Regions from separate parts of the Sporolactobacillus caesalpiniae genome, predicted to be linked through region 1. Evidence: riboswitches for the same ligand, from Rfam matches in the RefSeq annotation. Region 1 holds a riboswitch; the other holds the start of a gene.
The links. A riboswitch is a leader RNA that binds a small molecule or an ion and turns the genes downstream of it on or off. The one in region 1 is predicted to bind S-adenosylmethionine.

Region 2: linked by a shared signal. The riboswitch ahead of ABWW58_RS06845 (O-acetylhomoserine aminocarboxypropyltransferase/cysteine synthase family protein) and the one ahead of msrC (free L-methionine (R)-S-oxide reductase MsrC) in region 1 are both predicted to bind S-adenosylmethionine.

Annotation. Positions count from the first base shown of each region.
Region 1 is NZ_JBEVCB010000007.1:217,729-225,202, forward strand. It holds gene ABWW58_RS15245 (methionine ABC transporter permease) at 1-592, opposite strand, end outside; gene ABWW58_RS15250 (methionine ABC transporter ATP-binding protein) at 585-1,631, opposite strand; gene ABWW58_RS15255 (iron-containing alcohol dehydrogenase family protein) at 1,685-2,800, opposite strand; gene ABWW58_RS15260 (SDR family NAD(P)-dependent oxidoreductase) at 2,842-3,615, opposite strand; gene ABWW58_RS15265 (aminotransferase class I/II-fold pyridoxal phosphate-dependent enzyme) at 3,641-4,813, opposite strand; gene msrC (free L-methionine (R)-S-oxide reductase MsrC) at 4,841-5,317, opposite strand; SAM riboswitch class I at 5,565-5,665, opposite strand; gene ABWW58_RS15275 (acetoin reductase) at 6,082-6,855, opposite strand; gene ABWW58_RS15280 (hypothetical protein) at 7,097-7,393, opposite strand.
Region 2 is NZ_JBEVCB010000003.1:144,378-151,851, forward strand. It holds gene ABWW58_RS06820 (phosphopentomutase) at 1-780, shown strand, start outside; gene ABWW58_RS06825 (pyrimidine-nucleoside phosphorylase) at 870-2,168, shown strand; gene deoC (deoxyribose-phosphate aldolase) at 2,197-2,850, shown strand; tRNA gene ABWW58_RS06835 (tRNA-Glu) at 3,001-3,072, shown strand; gene ABWW58_RS06840 (NAD(P)/FAD-dependent oxidoreductase) at 3,247-4,449, shown strand; gene ABWW58_RS06845 (O-acetylhomoserine aminocarboxypropyltransferase/cysteine synthase family protein) at 4,555-5,859, opposite strand; SAM riboswitch class I at 5,982-6,087, opposite strand; gene ltrA (group II intron reverse transcriptase/maturase) at 6,639-7,474, shown strand, end outside.

The DNA of each region.
Region 1 (7,474 bases):
CATCTAGCTGATTTTGCTGATAGCCGTAACGAATGGCGAAATCACCAATCCCGCCGCCTCCGACAACACCGACAATCGCAGTAAGTCCGATCAAACTGATCACCGTGATTGTCGTCACACGTACGATAGACGAAATGCCTTCTTTTAAGTAGACGGAAACGATAATTTGAAAAGGCGATAAACCCATAGCGATCCCTGATTCAATCAGTCCGTCATCCACCTCGCTCAAAGCAGATTCAATCTGTCTCGAGAAAAAAGGAGTTATTCCGACAATGAGCGGAAAAAGGGTTCCCTGTACGCCGACGGCAGTTCCAGAAATCAAACGGGTAAGCGGAATCAGAGCCGCAATGAGAATAATGAATGGAATTGAACGGAACAGGTTGATTAATTTATCAAACAGGTTAAAGACAAAAGAATTCGCTAGGATACCGCCCTTTCTTGTAGAAACGAGCACAATGCCGATAATCAGGCTGAGTACAAAAGAAATCAGTCCGGATACAAAGACCATTTGCAGTGTTTGAATGATTGAGAGATAAAATTCATCCATGACTTGAGAAACATTCGGAAGCAAGAATTGCAACACGTTATCCATGATTCAACACCTCGACAGCAACATGTCTTTGTTTCACATACTCAAGCGCGCGATCAATAGCCGACTTCTGACCACTCAAAATAACAATGAGTCCGCCGAGCGGATTGCCGCTCAAAATTTGAATGTCGCCAAACACAATATTGGCGTCAACATGAAACGTTCTCGAAATATAGGAGATTAGCGGCTCTGAGACGCTGCTTGTCGTATAGCTTATTTTAAGCAGCAATTGTCCCGGCTGCAGCTGCACAACGGGAGACTGCGTTTCAATTAATGCCTTCACACTACCAAGCGCAGATGTTGTTTCAATGAATGACCGCGTCAGCTCCTGCTGCGGATTAGAGAAGACAGAATAAACATCGCCATGTTCAATGATCTTCCCCTTGTCAAGGACTGAGACCTTCTGGCATATCTCCTTGACCACAGACATTTCGTGCGTAATCACCACGATCGTTAAGCCGAGTTCCTTATTCAATTTTTTCAAGAGATAAAGGATCGATTTCGTTGTTTTCGGATCCAAAGCGCTTGTCGCTTCATCGCACAAAAGTATTTTCGGATGGTTTACTAGGGCTCGTGCAATGGCCACCCGCTGTTTCTGCCCACCGGACAGCTGTGAGGGATAGGCATCTCGTTTGTCCGGCAGATCAACAAGTTCCAGTAATTCGGTAATCCGTTTATTAATCTGCTGCTTTGACAATCTACTATGTTTTAGAGGAAGCGCTATATTGCCAAAAACAGTTCGAGACGGCATAAGATTGAATTGCTGAAAAATCATACCGATTTTCCTACGGATCGCTCTTAATTCCCGCGATTTTAACCCGACAATATTCTGCCCTTCAAAGAAGATACTGCCTTCAGTCGCTTTTTCGATCCCATTAAAGCAACGGACAAGCGTTGATTTTCCGGCACCGCTGTACCCGATGATACCGAAGATCTCGCCCGTTTCTATGGAGAGATTGACATCTTTTAGTACAGAGTGCGCCTTTTTATCAACAGTAAAGGTTTTAACTACATGTTCGGTACGTATGATTTCCGACGTCACCGGTTAGCGCCTCCTTTTATATATTTTCTAGTAGGATTACTTGGTTTTAAGACCTAGTTATTCCTTTCTGCAGAGTCAGCCGTATACTTATCAAGCTGCGTAATGGCTTCAAGAACAGAATCCTCCGTCACTTTAAAAGGGAGCAAATGAATGGTTTTATCCGGGCTGACTGCATAAGCAGCTAACTGACGAATATCTTCCTCAGAACGTTTATTAAGATGCAAATCCTGTAAACTTGCCGGCAGCTTCAGACGATGGTAAAACGGCAGTAGGCGCCCAATTTCATCCCACTTTTTTTCAAGCGCTAACTGGACCATAATGCCATAAGCCACTTTTACTCCATGCAGCAGATGCACCGTTTCTGGAAAATAAGTGAGCGCATCATGTATGGAATGCGCCGCAGTCGCGCGTCCATAGGCATCTCCAAAACCGCCGACCAAACCACCCGCGATAATGTTCGTTTCCATGACAAGCTGCCAGGCGTCCGATAAAACGCCCTGCTTCATATCCTCGACCGCCTGCGCGCCGTGATTCAAAGGAATATCTCGGCAGATTTTGGCAGACTCGCGTGCATACATGAGCGAGAGGTGATTGGTACCGACACGTGCCAGCAAGCTGTCGGACTCATACCATTTCGCCAATGTATCGGCAATTCCCGCGATAAAATAATCCAAAGGAGAATCCAAAATCACTCTAGGCTCGATAAGAACAAGGCTGGACTGTCTCGGATAGAGTTCATGCCCAATCGAAATTCCGTTATCCTTATAAAGAACGCTGAGTGCCGACCATGCGGCACAGTTGCTTGCCATCGTCGGCAGGATCACAAGTTGAATTCCACCCGATTTAACTGCTGCAGCTTTCGCCGTATCGATGACCTTTCCCCCGCCGATTCCAATGACCAGATCAATCCCCAACCTGTGAATCTCTTCAATGACTCGATCAATCTCTTTGTGCGAACATTCACCGCCAAACGTCATGTCGAACACATCAAAGCCTGCCTGAGCTAGATCTGGGAAATACGGTGCCGCCTTTTGCCATGACTTGATGCCATGAAGAATTAGAATCCGCGTGGCAGACAATGCTTCGAGAAATTTCGGCAGATAATCATAGGCACCTTCTTCAGAACTATACTGCTGCGGTCCGACTCTGGAAACCACGTGAAAAGACATTGCTTTGAACTCCTTTAATAACAAAATGATAACGCCGGTCTTTAATTCATGGTCATACCGCCAGTTACATTGATTGCTTGACCAGTCATATAGGAAGAAAGCGGACTAGCCAAAAACAGAGCAACATTTGCCACATCAGATGGAAGCGCCGTTCTTCCCAGCGGTACTTGCGAGCAATCTTCCTGATAGATCTGTTCCGGTGTCATAGTTCTGAGCTTGGCACCGTCAATTCGCTCCCGATGCTTCATACTTGTTTCGACAATGCCCGGACAGATTGCATTGACCAGAATCTGTTGATGTGCCAGCTCGACTGCCATGACCTTCGTGAATCCGAGTACCGCATGCTTTGATGAACAATAATTTCCCATGCAGCGGTAGCCGTTCTTGCCAGCCTGTGACGCAATATTAATGATCCTCCCTTCAATCCCATGCTCATTCATCTGACGGGCAACCGCTTGTGATACAAGAAAAGTTCCTTTAGCGTTGACATCCATAACGCGGTCCCAATCTTCTTCCTTAATGTCCACAGCATAATCCATCGTCGAGATGCCCGCGCTGTTCACGACAACATTTATTGGTCCCCCCAGAAGATCGGCAGCTGTCTTCACCGCTTGGTTGACATCCTTCTTATCCGTCACATCCAATTTGAGATGCACCAAACGACCGGATTTTCGTTCCGCTTTTTGTTCAAAAGCGACATCAGCGACAGCCACCGCGGCACCGGCTTCGAGAAAGAGGTCGGCAATCCCCTTGCCGATCCCAGAACCGCCTCCGGTAACGAATACATTTTGACCTGTTAAATCTATCTTTATCATCCTACACTCTCAATCTCCCAACCTATTAAAATAAGTGCAACGCGTCAATTCGTCTGACCGCCTCCACCAGCACGTCTTCACTGTGTACGAGACTGATCCTTATAAAGTCGTTGCCATTATTCCCGAATCCAATCCCCGGAGCCGTCACAATGTGTGCTTCGCGAAACAACATATCCGAGAAAGACTGACTGTTGTATCCTGCAGGTACCTTTAGCCAGGCAAAAAATGTGCCCGGCGGAGAAGCAACATTCCAACCGATTCGACTTAACCCACCGATGAGCACATCACGCCTCCGTTGATAGATGTGAACCAGCTCGCGTGCACACTCTTGCGATGATTGCAGCGCGCATGCCGCGGCATCTTGAACCGCACCGAACACCGTGCTGCAGGCATGCATTTGGAAGTGATTCAATGCCTTTATAACTGAAGCATTGCCCACAGCAAACCCGAACCGCCAGCCTGCCATATTATATGTTTTCGATAGAGTATATACTTCGACCGCAACGCTCTTTGCTTGTTCAATTTGGAGCAGACTCAGCGGCTTATTATGATCAAATCCAAGTGAAGCATAGGCAAAGTCATTAACAACCGGAATGCGATGTGTCCGGGCAAAATCAATCGTTTTTCGAAAGAAATCCTTCGTTGCCAGCGCACCGGTCGGATTGTTCGGATAATTGAGCATAAGGAGCCGCGCGTTTTGCAGCACATCGTCCGGAATGCTTCGATAATCAGGAAGATATCGATTTGACTCCTCAAGCGGCATAGCATAGGTTCTTGCCTGCGAGAGCATGGCCGAAGAATAATAGATCGGATAACAAGGATCCGTAATCAGCATGTAATCGTCCGGGTTAAGCAGCGCTTGCGGGATCCCGGTGATGCCGATATGCGCGCCATGGAAAACAGCGATCTCATTGACCGGATCCAATGTGACTCCATACTCCTTTTTATAAAAATCAGCAATTGCCACTCGTACCTTTTCTTTTCCGAGAAACGGGGGATAAGCATGATTTTCCGGCTGATCCACCGCCGACTTTAACGAAGCTACAATGTGTTCCGGAGTCGGCAGATCGGGATTCCCCTTGGATAAATTAATGAACGGTGCCCCTGTCTTTTCAATAGCAGCCAATTTATTATCCAACTGGTCAAAAAAATTAACAGGCAGCTTCCGAGCACGTTCGGAAGGCTTAAAATCAACCAAAACCGCACCTCCTCCGACGATCCATGATTAGCGTTCATCCCCTTTCTGAATACCAAAAACCAATGGTGCCAGCTGTTCCAGATGCCTGGCATCTACGGCATCAAAGTGATTCACTAATGGGCTGTCTAAATCCAAAACGCCAAAGAATCGATTACTGTCCGGTTCAAAAACAGGAACGACAATCTCTGATTTCGAACGCTGATCACACGCAATATGACCAGGAAACTGATGAACATCCGGGACAATTTCCGTCTTTTTCGTAAAAGCTACCTTACCGCACACGCCTTTCTGAAGAGGAATATGCATGCAAGCAACCCTGCCCTGAAACGGTCCAAGAATTAATTCATCATTCTTCCATCGGTAAAAGGTCGTTCCGTTTAGCCCGGGAACCTTTTCAAAAATAAGAGAGACCATATTACTCATGTTTGCAACCAAATCAAATTCCTGATCAAACAGGGCCCGCATTTGTTGTATTAAATCACGATACACTTTCTCCTTGTCCATGCCGATCGTCCCATCTGTCTCTAATTAATACCGATGAAAATACAGAATTATTTTTCTTGTTTATGAAACATTTCTTCATTTTTATTTATCCCATATGTAAACTAAGATTTAATGATCACATATTTTGCCTTTGAGTAAAAAATCTTCTCGTTGCACCACCTCTTAATCTTATTGAAGAATAAAAAAATTGTCCCCATGAGATAAGGAGACAATTTTATTAAACTCGCAATGAATTGAGTCAATTGGTCTCTTATCTTTCAGAATAGATCTGCAGGAATTAACACCATGCGTTCACGCGCTGGTTGTTGGGTTTCATTGGGCCGGTCCCTCCACCACTCTTGATAAGAAGCTGACTATTTAATTATCAAAGTAATTGTATGAGGATTATTGTATATTAAATAAATCCCAACTGCAACATTTTTTATCACTTAAATTTCTTCCCTTCCATACAGAAGCATCCTACGAAAAGGAACTCGCACTACGATTGATATCAAGAAATATATAGGTTTAGACGTCTCTATGGCAAAAATAGCGGATGCGGTTGTCGAAGAAGGAAGAAGTACATCGTGATGATTCATTATCAAACAGAAGCGATTCGTAAACAAATGAGCCGATTAGGAAATCCGAGTCAGTTGTGTGTCTGCTACGGGACTGGATACACCGGATATGATCTTTATCGTTTATGTGCATAATCAACCCGCACCAACTTTCCGATGCGGGCTGATCTTTATTATAGCGCTTTCAATTTTCGTAGAATCTATGCATCAGTTAAACACAATCCCACCGTCAACGAGCACGGACTGGCCGGTGATGTAGTTGGAATCACTCGAAGCCAGGAACGAAACGAAATTAGCAATGTCTTCGGGTTCTTCAGGTCGTCCCAGTGAGATGCTCTCGATCGCCTTCTTGAACGCTTCACCTTTTTTGGTCCCTTGATAGTTCGTCATGACATCGTCAATACGGTCCCACATGCCGGTGCCGACGATTCCCGGACAATAGGCATTGACCGTAATATGATCTTTGGCAAGTTCCTTTGCTGCAGCCTGAGTAAAGCCGCGCACGGCAAATTTGGTTGCTGAGTAGAGCCCCATCATCGGGAAGCTCTGATGTCCGGCAATACTGCAAGCGTTAATAATCTTTCCGCCGTTCTCCTGATTTTTCATTTGATCGGCCGCTGCTTGCATCCCGTACACCGTGCCGTATACATTCACCTTAAACAGAAGGTCCAAATTTTGCTCCTTTAAGTCCATCACCGGACCGACATGCGCAACCCCGGCGTTATTAACAAAAACGTCAACGCTTCCAAATGTATCAACCGCCTTACGGACGAGTGCCTTCTGATCTTCAGGCTTTGTTACATCACTAATAGATCCCGCCGCCTGGTAGCCGGCATCTTCGAATTCTTTGATCGTGCTCGTCAATACCTTTTCATTCACATCGCTCAGAACAACTGCGAATCCATCCTTTGCCAAACGTGCTGCAATACCCTTTCCAATTCCTTGTCCTGCTCCTGTAATGACTGCTGTACCCTTTGTCATAATCGCAAAACCTCCCATATGGAACCTGGAGTCCTATATCGCAACAGAGCGGTACTTTCCCCTGGATTCATTATATTTTTGCAGAGCAAAAAATAGTCCAACCTATTCTCGTTTTCTGCAAAATTACTCACAGTTCCCATTTTAGAATGCGCTTTCATTTTTGTAAAAATATCTGCTTATCCACTTTTAAACTGTGGTTTCAATTATTCAGACGTTTTTCTTTGAATACTGTCTCTGCATCTCATGAATACATGTCCCGTAACAGTTCCAACATATGGCGAACTTGAGATGTCCGCGGACGGCACAAACAGGTAATAGATGAATAGCCGCATTGCTTATACGCCATGTAGTCCGCATAGTTATCGACAAGCCAGTAACCGTTTGGATTCTCTTTCCGCTCAACCCAAACGGCATGTTCAAGTGGAGAGGATAACTGAACCCGTCGAACCATTTCAGACAGCCGCTCTTCCGAAATAAACTCAAAATAGAGCGGATCAATCGTTTCAATGGGTACTTGAACAACAGAAAAACGAATCATATACGTCAGCCTCCAAATGCATGCTATAAAAATTTATGTGACTACCTAGTTGTCCCATGCATGAAAGGAGAAGACTCTGAA
Region 2 (7,474 bases), on a different contig from region 1:
ATCCTCAAAAAACTTGGCGAGCGCCAGATGAAGACAGGCGAGCTGATTCTCTATACATCTGGAGATTCGGTGCTTCAGATTGCTGCCCATGAAGCTGTTATACCATTAGAAGAACTCTATAAAATTTGCGAATACGCACGTGAGTTGACCATTGAAGAGCCCTATCATCTTGGCCGCGTGATTGCTCGCCCATATATCGGCGACAACGCAGATAACTTCGAGCGCACGGCTAACCGTCGCGATCTGACATTAGTTCCGCCAGAAAAGACTGTTCTCAATTTGTTGCAAGATGCGGGAATCGACACGTTTGCTATCGGCAAAATTAATGATATTTTTAGTGGGCAGGGAATTAAGGAAGGTTGGCATACGGTCAGCAACGAGGATGGTATGGAACGGTTGATCTCAATTCTGGATCGGGATTTCCATGGCCTCAGCTTCACAAACCTTGTTGATTTCGATGCCAAATACGGTCATCGCAGGGAACCGGTACTCTTCGGCAAGGCGCTCGAAGCATTCGACAAGCAGTTGGGTCAGGTTCTGCCAAAGCTCAAAGATGATGATTTACTCATTATTACTGCTGACCATGGCAACGACCCGGGATTCAGAGGAACAGATCATACACGTGAATTTGTTCCGCTGCTCGTGTATTCACCGACATTTGCGGCGGGAAAAGCGCTACCTGTTCGCAAGACCTTTGCGGACCTTGGAGCGACGATTGCTGAGAACTTCACTGTGGAACAGCCAAAGACGGGCGAAAGCTTTCTACACAAATTAGCTTGAAAAAGAGATTGGCGGAATTGAGTAATAAATAAATTGGCTGCGTTACGTTTTTCTTTAGATGCACTAAAATGAATTCGAGGTGAGCCGGTATGAGAATGGTCGATATAATCACGAAGAAGCGAGATGGATTCGCCCTGACTCCTGAAGAAATTCGTTTTTTTATTGAAGGATACGTCAGCGGATCGATTCCCGATTATCAAGCAAGCGCATTGACTATGGCGATCTATTTCAGAGATATGACCGACTTGGAAATCGCTGAACTGACTCGAGCGATGGTTGACTCCGGCGACACTGTTGATCTGTCGGCAATAGACGGAATCAAAGTGGATAAACATTCGACCGGCGGGGTTGGCGACACGACAACGCTTGTTCTGGCTCCACTCGTTGCCTCAATTGGTGTTCCGGTGGCTAAGATGTCCGGGCGCGGGCTTGGCTTTACCGGCGGCACGATTGATAAACTTGAATCCATCCCCGGTTTTTCTGTTGAAATGAGCAGTGATCAGTTCGTCAAACGTGTAAATCGTGATCATATTGCTGTCATTGGCCAGACAGGAGACCTGGTACCTGCGGATAAAAAGCTGTACGCGTTGCGTGATGTCAGTGGTTCGGTCGAATCGATTCCACTCATTGCGAGTTCAATTATGAGCAAAAAAATCGCTGCCGGTGCAGATGCGATCGTTCTCGAAGTGACATGCGGTGATGGAGCGTTCATGAAAAATGAGAAGGATGCAATCCGCCTTGCGGAAACGATGGTTCAGATCGGCAGGCATGTTGGAAGAAAAACGTCAGCCGTGATTACGGACATGTCCCAGCCGCTCGGGTTTGCGATTGGTAATGCGCTTGAAGTTAAGGAAGCAATCGATACCTTGCAAGGAAAGGGTCCGAGTGATTTGGAAGAACTGGTCTATGAACTGGGCAGCCGGATGGTCACGTTGGCGGGCAAAGCTCCGAATTTGGATGATGCCAGGAAACAACTTGAACAAGCGTTAAAACAGGGACTTGCTTTCGCCAAATTCAAGCAATTCATTGAAAATCAGGGTGGCGATCCAAGCGTCGCCGATCATCCGGAACAATTGCCGCAAGCTGATTTTCAAATAGAGCTGCCGGCCAAAGTGTCTGGGGTTGTTGCCGCGTTGAAGGCGGATCAGATTGGCCTAGCGGCTATGCTGCTCGGGGCAGGAAGATCAACGAAAGATGATACTATTAATCGTGGGACCGGAATTGTCCTGCATAAGAAAGTAGGCGATTCCGTGGTGAAAGGAGAGTCCCTCCTAACTATCCATTCGGATTCCAAACAGGTTGATCAAGTCGTGCGAAAGCTGTATCAGAATATAACCATTGCCGAGCGCGCAGATCGACTGAAACTCATTCACCAGATTATAAACTAATTGACAGAGTAAAAAAGGAGAGATTACTATGACCAACCTCGCAAACTATATTGATCATACAGCGTTAAAACCTGAAGCGACGCAAGCGGATATTCTCAAGCTGACTGATGAAGCAAAGAAATACGGCTTTGCTTCAGTGTGTGTCAACCCATGCTGGGTGGCATTCGCCGCAGAACAACTGAAGAATTCGAGTGTAGAGGTATGCACGGTGATCGGATTTCCACTTGGGGCATCAACCGCGGAAACGAAGGCATTTGAAGCCAAAGACGCAATCTCAAAAGGCGCGGGTGAAATCGATATGGTGATCAATATCGGTGCCCTGAAGAGCGGACAAGAGGAACGTGTTGAGGCTGACATTCATGCCGTCGTGCAAGCGGCAAATAAGCGCGCACTTGTAAAGGTTATTATTGAGGCCTGTTTGTTGAGCGACGATGAAAAAGTTCGTGTTTGCCGGCTGGCGGTTAATGCAGGCGCGGATTATGTGAAAACCTCAACAGGATTCTCTACCGGGGGAGCGACCCCTGAAGATGTTGCACTTATGCGTAAGACCGTGGGTGAAAAGATTGGCGTTAAAGCGGCAGGCGGCATTCACTCAAAGGCAGATGCTGAATCAATGATAGCAGCAGGTGCGTCGCGTATCGGCGCCAGTTCAGGGGTGAAGATCGTGGGCGAAGGTTTGTAATCAAAAGAATTGGTAAGCAGTCTATTGTTTAAAGCAGAGCAAATCCCGCATCAAAATTAGACTTGAAATAACGATGCTGATTATGGTATACTATTTGTCGTGCTGAATGTGTGAATGAACTGTTTTCCACGGAATGTGCACGATGAATATAGGGCGTTGGGCAAGTGGTTAAGCCAATGGATTCTCATTCCATGATCGCGGGTTCAATTCCCGTACGCCCTCTATAAGGAACCGAATGCCATCCTGTCTAAAGGGGTGGCATTTATTTTGCACATTGTATTGTAAGCGTTTACATTTTAGGCTACAATAAATAAGGGAATGTGAACAAAATGTGACGGAATCATTGAATGAAGGATTCTCTGAATTTATCGATACCGTCAAAGGGGATGGATGATTTTGGATAGAAAACGAATCGTCATTTTGGGAGCGGGTTACGGTGGATTGCGCGCATTGAAAAAACTTCAGAAGATGAGACCGGATGCTGAACTCTTTCTTATTGATAAGAATGATTACCATTGTGAGACGACTTCTCTTCATGAGGTCGCAGCAGGTACGGCGGACGCTGAGGAAATCTGTTATTCTCTTAATTTAGTCATTGATCGAAAGCGAACAACATTCATCCAAGATACGGTTACGCGCGTGGATCGGAAATTCAAACGCGTGATTCTACAGGAACACGAGCCGATTGCTTATGATTACCTGCTCATCAGCTTAGGCTTTGAACCGGAGTATTTTGGCATAGCGGGGATGGATCACTATGGATTGTCTATTTCGGATATTCCTTCAGTAACGAGAATAAGAGCACACATTGAAGGTGAGTTTAAAAAATGGACGAATGATCATCGGCCGGAGCATTTGATTATTGCTGTTGGAGGAGCGGGATTTACAAGCTTTGAATTCCTAGGGGAACTGACCCATCGCATTCCAAAATTGATTGAACGTTATCAAGTCGACCGACAATTAGTGCGGGTTATCTGCATTGAACCAACGCCTAACGCACTCCCTATGTTCAATCGGCATCTTGCTGAGTATGGCGCCCATAAACTGAGCGATCGTGGTGTTATATTTGTGATTGGCCGAGTCAGCGGCATTGATGGTGAGCAAATTTATTACAAAGCTGGTGATCAGGAGCACACATTACGCGCGGGAACGTTTATTTGGACCGGGGGTGTCAGCGGCAGTTCTGTGGTCAGTGAATCGGGCTTTGACCAACGACGTGGGCGTGTCATGGTCACTAATGATCTATCAGTAGCGGATGATGCAACTATTTTGATTATAGGGGATTGCTCGGCAGTCGTTAACCCCGAAAGCGGACGTCCGTATCCGACAACGGCGCAGATTGCGATGCAACAGGCGGACTGCGCTGCATATAATTTAAACGCAATGCTTGATGGACGTCCGACAAAGCCATTTGTATTTAAATTCATGGGGACGGTTTGTTCACTAGGAAGAGATGATGCAGTTGGAGAAATCATGGGTAGAGATTTGAAAGGCCGTCCGGCGTCAATTATGAAGAAAGTGATTGAAAATCGTTCGCTGGTGAAGATCGGCGGTGTTGAAACAATGATCAAGAAAGGCCGATTCAGCTTAAGCAAATAAGTATTTTCTAACCAGTGTAAAATGAGAATGGGCCTGCAAAAATGATTTGCAGGCCCATTCTTTATTTCATAACCCCCATAAGGCAGTTCTCTCTTTTTTTGGTGATTAGTTTGCTGCTACAGCGTCAGGAATCTTTGCGAGCGCTTGTTCCAGATCGTAAATGATGTCGTCAACCGTTTCGACACCAATGGAAACGCGGATGAGTTCAGGTGTAACACCGGTTACCGCCTGCTCTTCAGGAGTCAGTTCGGCATGTGTGGTGCTTGCAGGGTGAATGATCAGGGACTTTGCATCGGCAACGTTTGCGAGCAGTGAGAACAGTTTAACGTTGTTGATCAGTGCCTTGCCGGCTTGCAAACCGCCTTTGACGCCGAATGTGAAAATGGAGCCGGGGCCTTTTGGCAGATACTTCTTTGCGAGTTCTTTGTATGGATTGCCTTCAAGTTCAGGATAGTTGACCCAAGTGATTTTCGGGTGATTGTTCAGGAATTCAGCAACTTTGCGCGCGTTTTGAACATGGCGTTCAACACGCAACGATAGTGATTCCAGACCCTGCAGGAACAGGAATGCGTTTTGCGGGCTGATGGTTGCACCGGTGTTGCGAAGCAATTGAACACGCGCTTTCGCGGCAAATGCGGCTGGTGCCAAATCGGCATACACGAGGCCGCCGTAGCTTTTGTCAGGAGTGGTGAAATCCGGGAATTTACCGCTTGCTCTCCAATCGAATTTGCCGCCGTCAACAATGACACCGCCGATCGCTGTGCCGTGGCCGCCGATAAATTTAGTGGCGGAGTGGACAACGACGTCTGCACCGAATTCAATTGGCCGAAGGAGGTAAGGTGTTCCGAAGGTATTATCCAAAATGAGAGGAATTTTATTCTCATGAGCGATATCAGCAACCGCTTCAATGTCGAGGATGTTGATTTTCGGGTTGCCAATCGTTTCACCGTAGATTGCTTTTGTATTGTCACGAATCGCTTTACGGAAATTTTCAGGATCATCTGGATCAACAAAGGTTACGTCAATACCGAGTTTCTTCAATGTTACGGAAAACAGTTCATAAGTACCGCCATATAATGTGGAAGCAGAGACAATGTGGTCTCCACTGCTTGCCACATTCAGGATCGCATAGGTAATAGCTGCCAAACCGGAAGAAGTGGCAAGAGCTGCCGACCCGCCTTCAAGTTGCGCGATCCGCTGCTCGAAGACATCTTCTGTAGGATTCATAATACGTGCGTATACGTTGCCTGGCTTCTTAAGCTGAAAGAAGTCTGCCGCTTCATCTGCATCTTTAAATACAAATGAAGTCGTCTGATAAATCGGGACCGCGCGTGCGCCGGTTGCAGGATCAGGCACCTGTCCTGCGTGTACTTGCAATGTTTCAAACCCATACTGTCTTTCTTCTGCCATGTTCATCTCTCCCTATACCTTTGAGTGTTTTCATTAAATAAAATCTTAGAAAGGATGTGCGAGCAGATTAAAAGACCGCTTCCCGCAGAATTTAGAGGGAAACGGTCTTTACGCCGATTCGTTTCTTATCTGCCAGAATTTAATCTGCTGGAATTAACACCATACACAAGATACTGTGCTGGTTGTCGGGCTTCGTCGGGCCAGTCCCTCCGCCACTCTTGATAAGATTTATTTAATTGAATTTAGTTTAGCTTTAACATTTCTGTTTGTCAAGCATAAATACAAGTAATTTGGTAGATTTAATTATAAATATAAAAATGGCGAATGTATCATACATTCGCCGCTTTTATGTGCGCCCGGCATGGACGACAGCTAGGCGGTGAAAGTCCGCTACAGGCTTGGCAGTAGGAACTGTTAGCCAAAGGCAAGGGTGTCCACCGTGAGGTGGAATCTGAAGGAAGCCGGAGGCAAACTTCTGGGCTGATGAACAAGAACTGCATACTAAGGCTGAATAGAGACGGATAAGCCTGCGTAACAAGGTGAAGTCCAATACTGCCCGAATCTCAAACAGTATATGCAGCAGCCACATGGAAGGAAAGCGGTCGTTCTTACCCGGGGAGATCTTACAGGGGCCTCCGACAAGAGGAAAGAAAATTTCCACAGAAGCAACCGAGCCAGTGATGGTTTGGTGAACTGTAAGAAGTCAGCAGAAGCCATAGTAGTCCGACAGGACGAAGGGCTGAACAATAGTAATCTTGGAAGCAGCGGAGGTGTGAGTCATGCGACAATCACAGACAACATCAAAAGATGGCTATCTATCGAAGAATAGGATGGAATCCGAAGGTACGGTAGAAGTGTGCAGTACGACTCACGGTGAAACTGAAAGAAGAGATGGTGTGCATGATCTCATCACGAGAATCACCGACCGAATGAACTTAAATCGAGCCTATAAGCGTGTTAAGGCGAATAAAGGATCAGCCGGAATTGATGGAATGACCGTTGATGAACTCTTTCCCTTTCTCATGCGAAATAGGGATGAGCTTATCCAACAGATCACGAATGGCTCGTACGAGCCACAACCGGTAAAACGTGTGGAAATTCCCAAACCCGATGGATCAAAAAGAAACCTTGGCGTTCCGACTGTTTGTGACCGACTGGTGCAACAAGCGATCCTTCAAGTGATGGAACGAATCGTTGATCCGACGTTCTCAGACAACAGCTTTGGCTTCCGCCCGCACCGCAGTGCCCATAACGCAATGAAACGCGTCAAGGCTTACTACGAAGCAGGATATAGATATGCGGTGGATCTTGATTTAAAAGCCTACTTTGACACAGTGAATCATGATCAGTTGATGTATTGCGTGGAAAAACGGATTAAGGACAAAATCGTCCTTCAACTCATTCGCAAGTTCCTGCGCAGTGGTGTGCATACGAATGGAAAGGTTGTACCGACCGAGGCCGGTGTTCCCCAGGGGGGGAATCTCTCGCCCATTCTAGGCAACATTTATCTTGATCAACTGGACAAGGAACTGGAACGAAGAGGACATAAGTTTGTTCGCTATGCCGACGACTGTACGATCTACGTCAAAAGCAGAAGAGCGGGCGAACGAGTCAT